DNA from 2 places in the Mangrovibacter sp. MFB070 genome. Region 2 is predicted to be linked to the other one. Evidence: predicted binding sites of a transcription regulator. Region 2 holds the regulator's gene; the other holds the start of a gene.
The links. Region 2 encodes LexA, which represses DNA repair genes until DNA is damaged. Its sites were predicted from a motif close to TNCTGTATGTACATACAGNA; they were not measured.
Positions count from the first base shown of each region.

Region 1: dinB (DNA polymerase IV) is a predicted target of LexA. The motif match lies at 4,207-4,226, and genes of this name have one in related genera.

Region 1 covers NZ_JJMI01000010.1:105,995-113,303, reverse strand. The annotation lists gene DT73_RS04365 (NADH:ubiquinone reductase (Na(+)-transporting) subunit B) at 1-297, shown strand, start outside; gene DT73_RS04360 (Na(+)-translocating NADH-quinone reductase subunit C) at 290-1,084, shown strand; gene DT73_RS04355 (NADH:ubiquinone reductase (Na(+)-transporting) subunit D) at 1,077-1,715, shown strand; gene nqrE (NADH:ubiquinone reductase (Na(+)-transporting) subunit E) at 1,722-2,318, shown strand; gene nqrF (NADH:ubiquinone reductase (Na(+)-transporting) subunit F) at 2,331-3,554, shown strand; gene nqrM ((Na+)-NQR maturation NqrM) at 3,569-3,793, shown strand; gene dinB (DNA polymerase IV) at 4,239-5,294, shown strand; gene pepD (beta-Ala-His dipeptidase) at 5,539-6,996, opposite strand; gene gpt (xanthine phosphoribosyltransferase) at 7,264-7,309, shown strand, end outside.
Region 2 covers NZ_JJMI01000003.1:39,983-47,291, reverse strand. The annotation lists gene dinF (MATE family efflux transporter DinF) at 325-1,650, opposite strand; gene lexA (transcriptional repressor LexA) at 1,750-2,364, opposite strand; gene DT73_RS01675 (diacylglycerol kinase) at 2,533-2,901, opposite strand; gene plsB (glycerol-3-phosphate 1-O-acyltransferase PlsB) at 3,032-5,470, shown strand; gene ubiA (4-hydroxybenzoate octaprenyltransferase) at 5,538-6,419, opposite strand; gene ubiC (chorismate lyase) at 6,404-6,931, opposite strand; gene malM (maltose operon protein MalM) at 7,115-7,309, opposite strand, start outside.

The sequences.
Region 1 (7,309 bases), on a different contig from region 2:
ATTGGCTCTGCCACAAACCCCATGTTCGCGATGCCGTGGTACTGGCATTTAGTTCTGGGTGGTTTCGCTTTTGGCATGATGTTCATGGCAACTGATCCGGTTTCCGCTTCTTTTACTGACAAAGCCAAATGGAGCTATGGCCTGCTGATTGGCGTCATGTGTGTTTTGATTAGGGTAGTTAACCCGGCTTACCCGGAAGGTATGATGCTGGCAATTCTGTTTGCTAACCTCTTCGCGCCGTTGTTCGACTACCTGGTAGTGCAGGCTAACATCAAACGGAGGAAATCTCGTGGCTGAGAAAAAAGGTAACGATAGCATCGGCAAGACATTGCTGGTTGTGCTGCTACTTTGTCTGGCCTGTTCCGTTGTGGTGGCAGGTTCTGCCGTAGGGTTAAAACCGCGCCAGCAGGAACAAAAGTTGCTGGATAAGCAACGTAATATTCTGGATGTTGCTGGTCTGGTACAGCCGGGCATGAGTAGTGACGCTGTGAAGCAAATTTACAGCTCGCGCATTGAGCCACGGTTGCTGAATTTGCAAAGTGGTCAGTTAACAGACAAAGATCCTGCGTCATTTGACCAGGCTGCGGCATTGCGTTCCACCGACCAGAGTATTGCGTTGAGTGCTTCACAAGACCCGGCTGGCATTAAGCGGCGCAGTAATTTGGTTGAAATTTACCTGGTAAAAGGTGAAGACAACAAAATTCAGGAATTAGTGTTGCCGGTGTATGGCAACGGTCTTTGGTCCATGATGTACGCCTTTGTAGCGCTGGATATCGACGGCCGCACAGTGAAAGGCATCACCTATTACGACCAGGGAGAAACCCCGGGGCTGGGTGGTGAAGTGGAAAACCCGAGCTGGCGGCAAAAGTGGGTGGGGAAAACACTGTTTGATGATAGTGGTAAACCTGCCATTCGCGTAGTGAAAGGTGGTGCTCCACAAGGTGATAAACACGGTGTGGATGCCTTATCAGGTGCAACGCTGACCTCAAACGGTGTGCAACACACTTTCGATTTTTGGTTAGGTCAATTAGGTTTTGGGCCATTCCTGAAACATGTCCAGGAAGGGGGGCTGAACAATGGCTGATGCTGCTGGTTTGAAAGAAATTAAACGGGTAGTTGTTTCTCCGTTAGTGGATAACAACCCGATCGCATTGCAAATTCTTGGGGTCTGCTCTGCACTTGCAGTGACCACTAAGCTGGAAACCGCGTTTGTAATGACGCTGGCTGTAACGCTGGTTACAGCGTTTTCCAGTATGTTTATCTCCTTGATCCGCCATCATATTCCTAACAGTGTGCGTATCATCGTGCAGATGGCGATTATTGCATCACTGGTGATTGTCGTGGACCAGTTGCTCAGGGCTTTCGCTTACGAAATATCCAAGCAATTATCAGTATTCGTCGGCCTGATTATCACGAACTGTATTGTGATGGGCCGTGCTGAAGCCTATGCAATGAAATCCCCGCCACTGGCAAGCTTTATGGACGGTATCGGTAATGGCCTGGGTTACGGCGTCATTCTGATTATCGTTGGCTTCTTACGTGAACTGATTGGCAGCGGGAAACTGTTTGGTGTCACCGTACTGCAAACCGTACAAAACGGCGGCTGGTACCAACCAAATGGCATGTTTTTGCTCGCACCCAGTGCGTTTTTCATCATTGGCCTGCTGATTTGGGGAATTCGTACCCTCAAACCCGCTCAGCAGGAAAAGGAGTAACCGCCAATGGCTCACTATATTAGCTTGTTTGTCCGCGCTGTTTTTGTGGAGAACATGGCGTTAGCCTTCTTCCTTGGCATGTGCACCTTCCTGGCTGTATCCAAAAAAGTCTCTACGGCGTTCGGCCTGGGCATTGCCGTTACGGTGGTGCTGGGTATTTCTGTACCGGTGAATAACCTGGTCTACAACCTGGTCCTGCGTGATGGTGCGCTGGTTAGTGGTGTGGATCTCAGCTTCCTGAACTTCATTACTTTTATTGGGGTGATCGCGGCACTGGTGCAGATTCTGGAAATGATCCTGGATCGCTTTTTCCCTGCGCTCTACAACGCCCTGGGGATCTTTCTGCCATTAATCACGGTGAACTGCGCCATTTTCGGTGGTGTTTCGTTCATGGTGCAGCGTGATTACAACTTTGGGGAATCCATTGTTTATGGCATTGGTTCCGGTATGGGCTGGATGCTGGCGATTGTTGCTCTGGCAGGTATTCGTGAAAAAATGAAGTATGCCAATGTACCCGCAGGGTTGCGTGGTTTGGGCATTACCTTTATCACCACCGGGTTAATGGCATTGGGCTTTATGTCTTTCTCTGGTGTGCAGCTATAAGGGCGGAAATGTATGGAAATTATTCTTGGCGTAGTAATGTTTACGCTGATTGTCCTGGCGCTGGCGCTGTTGATTCTTTTTGCAAAATCAAAGTTGGTCAACTCTGGTGACGTTCTGATTGAAGTAAACGGCGATGCTGACAAACAGTTTCGTGCGGCAGCAGGCGACAAACTGCTGAATACGTTATCCGGGCAGGGCATTTTTGTTTCATCTGCCTGTGGCGGTGGTGGCTCATGTGGCCAGTGCCGGGTGAAAATCAAGCAAGGTGGGGGCGATATTCTGCCTACCGAGCTTTCCCATATCTCGAAACGTGAAGCCCGTGAAGGTTGCCGCCTGGCCTGCCAGGTTGCAGTAAAGCAGGATATGCAAATTGAGCTTCCGGAAGAAATTTTCGGGGTAAAAAAATGGGAATGCGAAGTTATCTCTAACGATAACAAGGCCACTTTCATTAAAGAGCTGAAGCTACGGATTCCAGATGGTGAAGATGTGCCGTTTCGGGCTGGTGGTTATATTCAGATTGAGTGTGACCCGCATGAAGTGGCGTATAGCGATTTCGATGTACCAGAAAAATACCGTGGCGACTGGGATAAATTCAATTTGTTCCGTTACCGCTCTGTAGTGAAAGAACCCTGTGTTCGTGCTTATTCCATGGCGAACTACCCGGATGAAAAAGGCATTATCATGCTGAACGTGCGTATTGCCACGCCGCCGCCAGCAAAACCTGATGTCCCACCGGGCATTATGTCTTCGTATATCTGGTCGCTCAAGCCTGGCGATAAAGTGACGATTTCCGGGCCATTTGGGGAGTTTTTCGCCAAAGAAACCGATGCAGAAATGGTATTTGTTGGTGGTGGTGCGGGAATGGCACCAATGCGTTCTCATATTTTCGACCAGTTAAAACGCCTTAGCAGCAAGCGTAAAATCAGCTTCTGGTACGGTGCGCGCTCCATGCGTGAGATGTTCTACCAGGATGAGTTTGAACAACTGGCACGGGAGAACCCGAATTTTACTTTCCATGTTGCGCTGTCTGAACCGCTGCCAGAAGACAACTGGACAGGGTACACAGGGTTTATCCACAATGTTCTTTATGAAAACTACCTGCGGGATCACGAAGCACCGGAAGACTGCGAGTTTTACATGTGTGGGCCACCAGTTATGAATGCTTCTGTCATTCGTATGCTGAAAGACCTGGGTGTGGAAGACGAAAATATCATGCTGGATGATTTCGGCGGCTGATAAGGGGAAGAAAAGTGCTCACTGTTTTTGTAGCCACATTTGCCATTTTTTTACTGGTTATTCTGGGGATGTCTCTTGGCTGGTTGTTTAAGCGCAAGGCAATCCAGGGGAGTTGCGGTGGCATAACGACGTTGGGGCTGGAAAAAGTGTGTAACTGCCCGGAACCTTGTGATGCGCGTAAAAAGCGTATGGCTGAAGAAGCCCGGGCAGCACAACGCGAAAAAGCACGTATTCTCTGAAAGTAAGCCTTTACTTACCTGTTCGCTACGCCGGGCAGGTAAGTAACTGTATCAACGGTTGTTCTGAACCGGTTTCTTTTACTGCTTTCCCCTTATTTTAACCGCAATCATCCACCTGATATCTTTGGCCATGCTCCTTTTACTGACCTTTCTTTAAAACCTTCACTCAGCTCCTTACAGCGTGTCAGCTATGCTGCTCAGCCTCTCTGTGCCGTGTAACTGGCCAGCCAGTAGCCACAACAGGCAGGCTGGGCGGAGCAAAACGCATACATAACCCTGATTCAAACAGGCGTTGCTCACAGCAGGCCATACCTGCGTTTAGCTGCTTTATTACTGAAATGTAAGCACATACTAACTTTCCCCCACACTTCCGGTAAGAAAATCACTATTACACTTCTCACAGCCAATAAATATGCTGTATATTTACACAGTAATCGGAGGGGGAATGCGTAAAATAATACATGTCGATATGGACTGCTTTTTTGCAGCCGTCGAAATGCGCGATAACCCGGCGCTGCGCGATATTCCCCTGGCAATAGGGGGCAGCCGGGAAAGACGTGGCGTTATCAGCACCGCGAATTACGTTGCGCGTAAATTCGGTGTGCGCAGTGCTATGCCTACTGCCACTGCGCTGAAGCTGTGCCCTCAACTTACATTACTACCCGGGCGTTTTGAGGCCTATAAAGAAGCGTCACGGCATATTCAGTCGATCTTCTCTCGTTATACCAGCCTGATCGAACCCCTTTCATTAGATGAAGCCTATCTGGATGTTACGGACAGCGCCCTCTGCCAGGGTTCGGCAACCTTGATTGCTCAGGAGATTCGCCAGACGATTTTTAATGAACTGCAGCTAACCGCTTCTGCAGGTGTGGCTCCGGTTAAATTTCTGGCAAAAATAGCTTCAGATCTGAATAAACCCAACGGGCAGTACGTGATAACTCCCCAGCAGGTGCCTGAGTTCCTCGCAACCCTTAAACTGGGGAAAATCCCCGGCGTGGGTAAAGTGACAGCAGGGAAACTGGAAAGTATGGGCTTACTCACCTGTGCGGACGTTCAGCAGAGTGACCTTGCGCTACTGTTACGCCGTTTTGGCAAATTTGGCCGGGTTTTGTGGGAGCGCAGCCACGGCATTGATGAGCGCGCCATCAGTAACGACAGGCAGCGTAAATCAGTGGGAGTGGAGCGCACGCTGGCAGAAGATATTCATGACTGGCAGGCCTGTGCGGACATTATTGAGCAGCTTTACCCTGAACTGGAGCGCCGCCTGGCGAAAGTAAAACCAGACCTGCGGATTGCCCGCCAGGGCATCAAACTGAAGTTTAACGATTTTCAGTTAACCACCCAGGAACATATCTGGCCGAGCCTGAATAAAGCAGACTTACTGGATACCGCGCGCAAAACCTGGGAAAGCCGCCGGGGTGGGCGGGGAGTACGGCTGGTGGGGTTGCATGTAACATTACTGGACCCACAACTGGAACGCCAGTTAGTGCTGGGGCTGTAACCGCATTAACCTTTAGAGCACCATGCCTGTAAAGCCATGGCGCATAAAAAACGCCCTGTGTTAACAGGGCGTTGGGTCTGATGACGAACCTCATGTCCGCACAGAATGAGAGGATGTCACCCAATAAAAAACCAGGAAAATCAATTTATTGATTTTCGGCTGCTAACTAAAAAGAAGGAAAAACCACGTTTTTTCCTTCTTTTTCATCAATCTGCACGCCCTGTGTTAACAGGGCGTTGGGAGCTTATTTAGCCGGGATTGATTTCAGCAGCTCGGTCAGCAGTACCCAGTACTGGCCCACGCTTTCGATATGCACTTGCTCATCGGGCGAGTGTGGACCAGTGATGGTTGGCCCAATAGAAACCATGTCCATGTCCGGGTAGGGTTTTTTGAACAACCCGCATTCCAGGCCTGCGTGAATTACCATGATATTTGGCGTTTTGTTGAACAGGCGCTGGTAAGTTTCCCGCACCAGGTGCATTACCGGTGAATTGGCATCTGGCTGCCAGCCCGGGTAACTGCCTTTGGCGACAATATCGGCACCAGCTAACTCGCCCAGAGAAGTCAGCATGCTGACGACGTAATCTTTCCCGCTGTCGATCAGTGAGCGGATCAGGCAGATAATTTCTGCTTTACCCTGCTCCATTGTTACTACACCGACATTCAGGGAAGTTTCAACTACGCCTTTAACGGCGTCTGAATTGCGGATAACACCGTTCGGTGTGGCATTCAGCAGGCTGATAAACTTGTCCTGGCTTTCACGAGTGAGAGCGGTATTCGCCGTAGTAGTTGGCTCCAGCAGGATAGTGAGGTTTTTCTCAACAGCAGCCAGCTCATTTTTCAGTGTGGCAAGGTAAGACTCAACCTGTTGTTTGAATGCCGCAACCTGGCCTTCTGCAACAGCAACTACAGAAAAAGCTTCACGAGGGATAGCGTTGCGCAGCGTGCCGCCACTGAATTCCACCAGGCGCAGGCCCAGAGAACGTGCATTATCGCTCAGGAAGCGCGCCAGCAATTTGTTTGCGTTACCTAAACCCACGTGGATCTCGCCACCGGAATGGCCGCCTTTCAGGCCTTTAAGCTCCAGATTAAACGCCTGGTAGCCAGCAGGAATAGCTTCACGGCTTAATGGCAACGTGGTGATGAAATCAATCCCACCGGCGCAGCCCATATAAATCTCGCCTTCTTCTTCGGAATCTGTGTTGATCAGGATATCAGCCTGTAACCAGCCCGGTTGCAGACCAAACGCGCCATCCATTCCGGCTTCTTCGGTCATGGTCAGCAACACTTCCAGCGGGCCATGCTCAACGCTGTCGTCAGCCAGAACAGCCAGAGCTGAAGCCATACCGATACCGTTATCTGCACCGAGCGTAGTGCCACGGGCTTTTACCCATTCGCCATCAATCCACGGCTGAATCGGGTCTTTAGTAAAATCATGAACAGTGTCGTTGTTTTTCTGTGGCACCATATCCAGGTGAGCCTGTAATGCGACAGGCTTGCGGTTTTCCATACCTTTGGTGGCTGGTTTACGCAACAAAATATTCCCGACCTGATCACGCTCAGCGTGCAGGCCTTTGTCTTTTGCCCAGGACAGGATGTGTTCAGCCAACTGTTCTTCATGGTAAGAAGGGTGAGGGATAGAACAAATTTTCGCGAAAATATCCCACAAAGGTTGGGGAGATAACTGGGACAGTTCAGACACGGCGAGTCTCCTTGACAGCGGGTTGCCAGTGAATGCTGACAGCCCGGATTAAGCAAATAAAAAGCACCGGTAACTTGCGGGAAACCGATACTTGCACGTTGGCGTGAGAATACCATTATATTATCTGGGTGGGGGTGTTTCTGGGCACAAAAAACTGCGGAGCATTGCGCAACACTGGTTTTTAGTGCGCCAGATCTCTATAATCTCGCGCAACCCAATTTTCCCCTGAACACTTTTTAAGCCGTTTTTACTGGCCGGGACATTCACATGAGCGAAAAATACGTTGTCACCTGGGACATGCTGCAGATTCACG
Region 2 (7,309 bases):
CAAACAACCCGCTACTTGCAGCGAGGCCTGCTCGCGTAAGACCGGTGAACCGCAGAAAGGAAGACAAGGTTATTCCGCCCGGACGGCGGAATAAGGCGAACCGAGGCATGGATGCCGAGTCGAGCCGGCCGCAGGCTGACTGCCCGGAGGTGAACGCAGTGCGCAGCACCGGTCGCCAGCGAAAAACCGGATTGTTAAGGGGCGGGCCCCTTAACACGTTCACAGGCTGTGAAGCCACATTAACCACCTCACTTCAGGTGAACGGAAACAACTACACCACTGAAAATGAACGAAAACAGCCAGCTACACTGCAAGTGCTCCCCTTCACTTCACCTCAAACCACGTGCCATCCCGCCAGTACCGCCGCCAGCACCACCCCAACGTCACCCCGCGCAGCACCAAAAACACCACCAAAGAAAACCACAACCCATGATTCCCAAACCCAGGCAGTGTCAGCAGGCACACCGCAAACCCTGCGGCTGAAAGCGCCATGCTGTTACGCATTTCTGCGCCCCGGGTCGCACCAACAAACATCCCGTCCAACAAATAACACCACACCCCGGCAACCGGCAGCAGCACCTGCCAGAACAAGTATTTATCTGCCAACTGGTGTAATGCTGGTAGCGAAGTCAGTAAGCCAATAATTTGTGGCCCGGCAAGGGCATAAACCAGAGAGAACCCCAGAGCTACCACACCAGCCTGGCGGCATGCAGCGCCCCATACCGCCAGCAACTGCCCTTTGCTGCGGGCCCCAAAAGCCTGGCCGGAATGGGCTTCTACTGCATAAGCAAAACCATCAAGTGCGTAAGCGGTAAAGGTCAGTAACGTCATCAGTAATGCATTTACAGCCACAATATCGCCGCCCAGCCTGGCGCCGAGCACCGTGATGGAAGCAAAGCAGCCCTGAACCAGTAAAGAACGCAACATGATGTCACGGTTTAACGCCATCAAACGCCGAATATTACCGAACCACGCCGTTTTCAGGCCTGCCAGAGGAATGCCCCGCAGCACCAGAACCCGCCAGACCATCACCAACCCCAGAAGCAGCGTGACATACTCAGAGAGAGTGGTTGCCAGCGCAGCCCCTTTCACGTTCATACCCAGCCCCATTACCAGCCAGATATCCAGCGCGATATTCAGCACATTACCCACCACCAGCAGAATAACCGGAGCACGGGCATACTGCACACCCAACAACCAGCCCAGTAACACCAGGTTAGCCAGTGAAGCAGGGGCACCCAGCCAGCGAACCGATAAAAATGCCTGCGCCTGGGACAATACCGCTTCACTGCCGCCCGTCACGGTAAGTGCGAAGTGAATTAATGGCGCACGAAACACCACAATGGCGACTCCCGCCACCAGTGCCAGCAATAACGGCTGCATCAGGGCTCGTAACAACCCCTCGTCGTCTCTTGCGCCATAAGCCTGGGCCGTTAACCCGGTAGTACTCATCCGTAAAAACAGCAGCAGCATAAACAGAAAACTGGTTGCTGTTGCGCCAATAGCCACGCCACCAAGGTAATCCGGGCTGTCCAGGTGCCCAATCACCGCAGTATCAACCAGGCCCAATAACGGTACGGTGATGTTGGACACTATCATGGGAATAGCCAGGCGCCACAATGCCCGGTCAGTTCGGGAAAAAAATCGCATCACTTACCCCGGATAAAGTTTGGGTGAACACCCACAAAAAAGCCGTGACACAGGCTGGCTGCATCACGGCTGTAAAAGCATAGCAAATTAAGGATTCGGTCAGAGCCAGTCGCCGTTGCGAATAACGCCAACAGCCAGGCCCTCGATGGTAAAGTTTTGCTCGCGTAAATCGACAACAATGGGTTTGAATTCGTTATTTTCAGGGAGTAACTGAACCGTATTCCCTTGCTGTTTCAGGCGTTTAACGGTTACTTCGTCGTCGATGCGTGCCACAACGACCTGGCCATTGCGCACATCCTGCGTTTTATGCACTGCGAGTAAATCGCCGTCCATAATACCGATATCTTTCATTGACATACCACTAACGCGCAGTAAGAAATCCGCATGTGGTTTAAACAGGGAAGGGTCGACCTGATAGTGGCCTTCAATGTGCTGCTGAGCCAGCAGTGGTTCACCGGCAGCAACCCGGCCAACCAGCGGCAGGCCGTCGTCATTGGATTCTTCCAGGAGCAGACGAATACCACGAGAAGCGCCAGAAACGATTTCGATAACCCCTTTGCGGGCCAGCGCTTTCAAGTGTTCCTCTGCCGCATTGGGCGAACGAAAACCCAGACGTTGCGCTATTTCCGCACGGGTTGGAGGCATCCCCGTCTGGCTAATGTGATCCCGGATGAGATCATAGACCTCCTGCTGTCTGGTAGTAAGTGCTTTCATTCCTTCTGCCCCCTGGGTGTATATACAGTTATGCTGTGAGTATATACAGTTAATGGTGATTTTGAAACCACAATTAAGCAAAAAACCAGGGACTTATCCCATAAAGTAGCCAGAGGTAACCAGACAGCGCCTGAAATACACGGTATCAAGCGTTTTTTCAGGAAAAACTCAGAAAAAATGAGACCAGAGCACGCTTCCCCAGGTAAACAGGGCGAGTATAATTGCGAACAACACTGCAGCGGACCCCATATCTTTAGCCCTGCCAGAGAGTTCGTGAAAATCTGTTCCCACCCGGTCAACAATGGCTTCAATAGCACTGTTGAGAATTTCGATTATCATAACCAGAGTGACGGAGCCGATAAGCAACACGCGGGCAATGGCACCGACATCCAGCCAACAGGCAATAAAGATAGCCAGTACAGTAGCAACTCCTTCCTGGCGAAATGCGGCTTCATTGCGCCATGCCGCACGAATACCTTTCCAGGAATAACCGGCTGCTTTAATGATTCGGGTGAGTCCAGTGGTGTTACTTGCCATGAAGGAACCTTTTTAGCTTAGTGGCGTCAATGCCTGTAGCGTCGCGCAGGCAACTTCCTCAGAAATCCAGGCGGGTTTCTGTTATTCTTGCGACGCATTTGCGTTTTTAACCAGAGGCTTTACAACGTTTATGTCCGGTTGGCCACGAATTTACTACAAATTGCTGAATTTACCATTAAGTATGCTGGTAAAAAGCAAATCTATTCCGGCGGATCCTTGCGCCGAATTGGGTTTAGATACCTCTCGCCCTATTATGTATGTGCTGCCTTACAATTCAAAGGCAGACTTACTGACATTACGGGCGCAATGTCTGGCACACGATTTGCCAGACCCGCTGACACCCCTTGAAGTGGACGGTGCCTGCCTGCCACGCTATGTATTTATTCATGGCGGGCCGCGTGTATTTACCTATTACACGCCGAAGGAAGAGTCCATCAAGCTGTTTCATGATTACCTGGATCTGCACCGCAGCAACCCCAATCTGGATGTCCAGATGGTGCCAGTATCAGTGATGTTTGGCCGTTCACCAGGCCGGGAAAAAGGCGAAGAAAACCCGCCGCTGCGCCTGCTTAACGGCATTCAGAAGTTCTTTGCCGTGCTATGGCTGGGCCGCGACAGCTTCGTGCGTTTTTCGCCGCCCGTCTCTCTGCGCTGGATGGCGACAGAGCATGGCACAGACAAAACTATCGCCCAGAAGCTGGCCCGGGTTGCACGTATGCACTTTGCCCGGCTGCGTCTGGCGGCTGTCGGCCCGCGCTTACCTGCCCGTCAGGACCTGTTCAATAAGTTGTTGTCTTCAAAAGCTATCGCCAAAGCGGTAGAAGATGAAGCGCGCAGCAAGAAAATCTCCCATGAAAAAGCACAGCAAAATGCCGTTGCTCTGATGGAAGAAATTGCCGCGAACTTCTCCTATGAAGCCATCCGCATGACTGACCGCGTGCTGGGCTTCACCTGGAACCGGTTATATCAGGGCATTAACGTTCATAACGCTGAGCGGGTTCGCCAGTTGGCCCATGAAGGCCACGAACTGGTGTATGTTCCCTGCCACCGCAGCCATATGGATTACCTGCTGCTGTCCTATGTGCTGTATCACCAGGGGCTGGTGCCGCCGCATATTGCAGCTGGCATTAACCTGAACTTCTGGCCCGCCGGGCCGATTTTCCGCCGTCTGGGTGCTTTCTTTATTCGCCGTACGTTTAAAGGCAATAAGCTCTATTCAACCGTGTTCCGTGAATACCTGGGTGAATTATTCAGCCGTGGGTATTCGGTGGAGTATTTTGTTGAAGGGGGGCGTTCGCGCACCGGCCGCCTGCTTGACCCAAAAACCGGCACACTGTCTATGACGATTCAGGCCATGCTGCGCGGCGGTACCCGCCCGATTACGCTGGTGCCGATTTACATTGGTTATGAACATGTCATGGAAGTGGGCACCTACGCGAAAGAGTTGCGTGGCGCCACTAAAGAGAAAGAGAGCCTTATCCAGATGATGCGCGGCCTGAGCAAGCTGCGTAACCTGGGCCAGGGGTATGTCAACTTTGGCGAGCCAATTCCACTGACCAACTGGCTGAATCAGCATGTCCCGGAGTGGCGTGATGCGATAGACCCCATCGAAGCGATACGCCCGCCGTGGTTAACCCCCAGCGTGAACGAAATTGCTCATACACTGATGGTGCGCATTAACAATGCTGGTGCGGCTAACGCCATGAACCTGTGTTGCACGGCTTTACTGGCCTCTCGCCAGCGTTCACTTACCCGTGAGCAACTGACTGAGCAGTTAGAATGTTACATGAGCCTGCTGCGCAATGTGCCTTATTCACCGGATGCTACCGTTCCTGCATTGTCGGCCAGCGAGCTTATCGACCACGCATTGCAGATGAATAAGTTCGAAGTAGAAAAAGACACGATTGGCGATATTATCGTTCTGCCCCGTGAGCAGGCCGTGTTAATGACCTACTATCGCAATAACATTGTGCATATGCTGGTGATGCCGTCTTTACTGGCCTCAATTATTACGCAACACCGTAATATCACACGCGAAGATCTGCTGAGCCGGGTAGAAGTACTGTTCCCAATGCTTAAAGCAGAGCTGTTCCTGCACTGGGACAAAGAAGCACTGGGTTCTGTAGTGGATGCGCTGCTCAATGAGCTGGTGCAGCAGAACCTGATTCTGGAAGACGGCGGCCGTTTCCGCCTGAACCCGGCACGCTCCCGGACTCTACAGCTGCTTGCAGCCGGGGTGCGCGAGACGATTCAACGTTATGCAATCACTTTCTGGCTGTTGAGCGCCAACCCGACGATTAACCGCGGGACTCTGGAGAAAGAGAGCCGTACTGTGGCACAACGTTTGTCTGTACTGCACGGTATCAACGCCCCTGAGTTCTTCGACAAAGCGGTGTTCTCTTCTCTGGTGCTGACACTGCGTGATGAAGGCTATATCAGCGATACCGGTGATGCGGAGCCAACAGAAACCATGAAGGTTTACCAGTTGCTGGCTGAGCTGATTACTTCGGATATCCGCCTGACGATTGAAAGTGCTGCATCACAAGGCGAAGACGCACCCGCGCAATAACCGTTGAGTGTGTACGAAAAAAATGGCGGGAATTCCCGCCATTTTTTATGCCCGCAATAATAGCCGCTCAGGATAACGGCGGCAGATAATGTACAAACAACCCTAAAAATAATACCAGCCCTACATAGTTGTTATTCATAAAGGCTTTAAAACAGGCATCCCGGTCGCGCCCGGCAATGAGTTTTTGCTGGTATGAAAACAGCCCCGCAGCAAGCAACAGCGACCAGTAAAACGCACCGCTCAGGTGATTAAGCCAGCCCACCAGCACTAACAGTGCGAGAACCGCCACCTGCAATATGCCAATAATCAGTTTGTCGTAGCGCCCAAACAGAATAGCGGTGGATTTCACGCCTATTTTCAGGTCGTCGTCTCTGTCTACCATGGCATATTGCGTGTCATAAGCGACAGCCCAAAGGATATTGGCTAAAAACAGTAACCAGCAACTGAGCGGCAACTGTTCACTCACGGCCGAAAACGCCATAGGAATTGACCAGCCAAACGCAGCCCCTAATACCACCTGAGGTAAATGGGTGTAGCGTTTCATAAACGGGTATACCCAGGCCAGTGCCAGCCCGGCGACAGACAGCAGAATCGTCATGGTGTTCAGGGTAAGCACCAGCACGAAAGCCAGTAATACCAGCACACCAAATAACGTAATCGCTTCACGTACTGTTACATCACCACTGGGCAATGGGCGGCGAGCAGTGCGCTTGACATGCCCGTCAAATTTGCGGTCGGCGAAGTCATTCACCACACAACCCGCGGCGCGCATTAACCAGACACCGGCAATGAAAACCAGCAGAATAGTTACCGGCGGGACGCCTGGTGCCGCAAGCCACAACGCCCATAAGGTAGGCCAGAGTAACAGTAACGCGCCAATCGGTTTGTCAGTACGCATGAGCCGGTGAAATGCCAGCAGCTTATTCTTCTGCGTCAGACTCCACTCCATTTTTCATCCTCTTGATACAACGGTGATGCAGGTAAAAACAATTCGGTCAGTAATAATGGTTTGCCCGACAAACGGAGGCGGGAACGGCGCCCCCATAAGGTTTCACTGCGCCCCGGGTGAATAAAATCGCGTGTAAGGGCTGATGAGGTAAACAAATACCTGCCAAGCGGCGTTGTGCCCAGGCGCTGTAACGCCAGCTCCGGACCGTTCAGCGTGGATAACGGCACCACAGTGCGCCCCACCAGCCAGGGCGTACTATCGCCCAGCAAAATAATTTCCCGTAACCAGTATTGTGGTTCACGGGGTAACCAGTCGGCGTCTTCACCCACCTGTTCCGGCGTTACAAAGCCTTCCGATAGCAGCGTCACACTAACCTTGCTGCAACAGCGTTCAAAACGCTTTGTCATTGAGTCTTCCAACAACAGCCAGTCACGCAGCCAGGCTGACAGGTTATCCGGCAGGGTGTCGGAGAAAGACAGCGCCCGTAATTGCGCCAAAGCAGGGTGCATCATGCCCAACAGTCTCCAGAACAGAACAGTGGACATTGTAACGCAGAACACGAAAAGGGTGTGGCAGGAAAATAGCAGAAACCAACAGCCATGTAACAAAAAAACAACGACCACAGACAAGCCTGCCGGTGGAAAAAAGGTGCGCAGACGCGCACCAAGGCTTACAAGATCAGCAATGTGGGGTGATTACCCCTTGCCTTTTACACTACTGATAAAGGTTTTACGTGCGCTGGTGGATCCAAGACGCTCCGCCTCATCAAGTAATTTCAACGCTTTATCTACATCACCTTTCGCCACGGCCTGCTTAATGGCCTGGTTAAAGTAGGCTTCAGTGTCATTCAGCATGGGCTCCGCTTTCAGTGCCGGAGCTGGTGCCGCAAC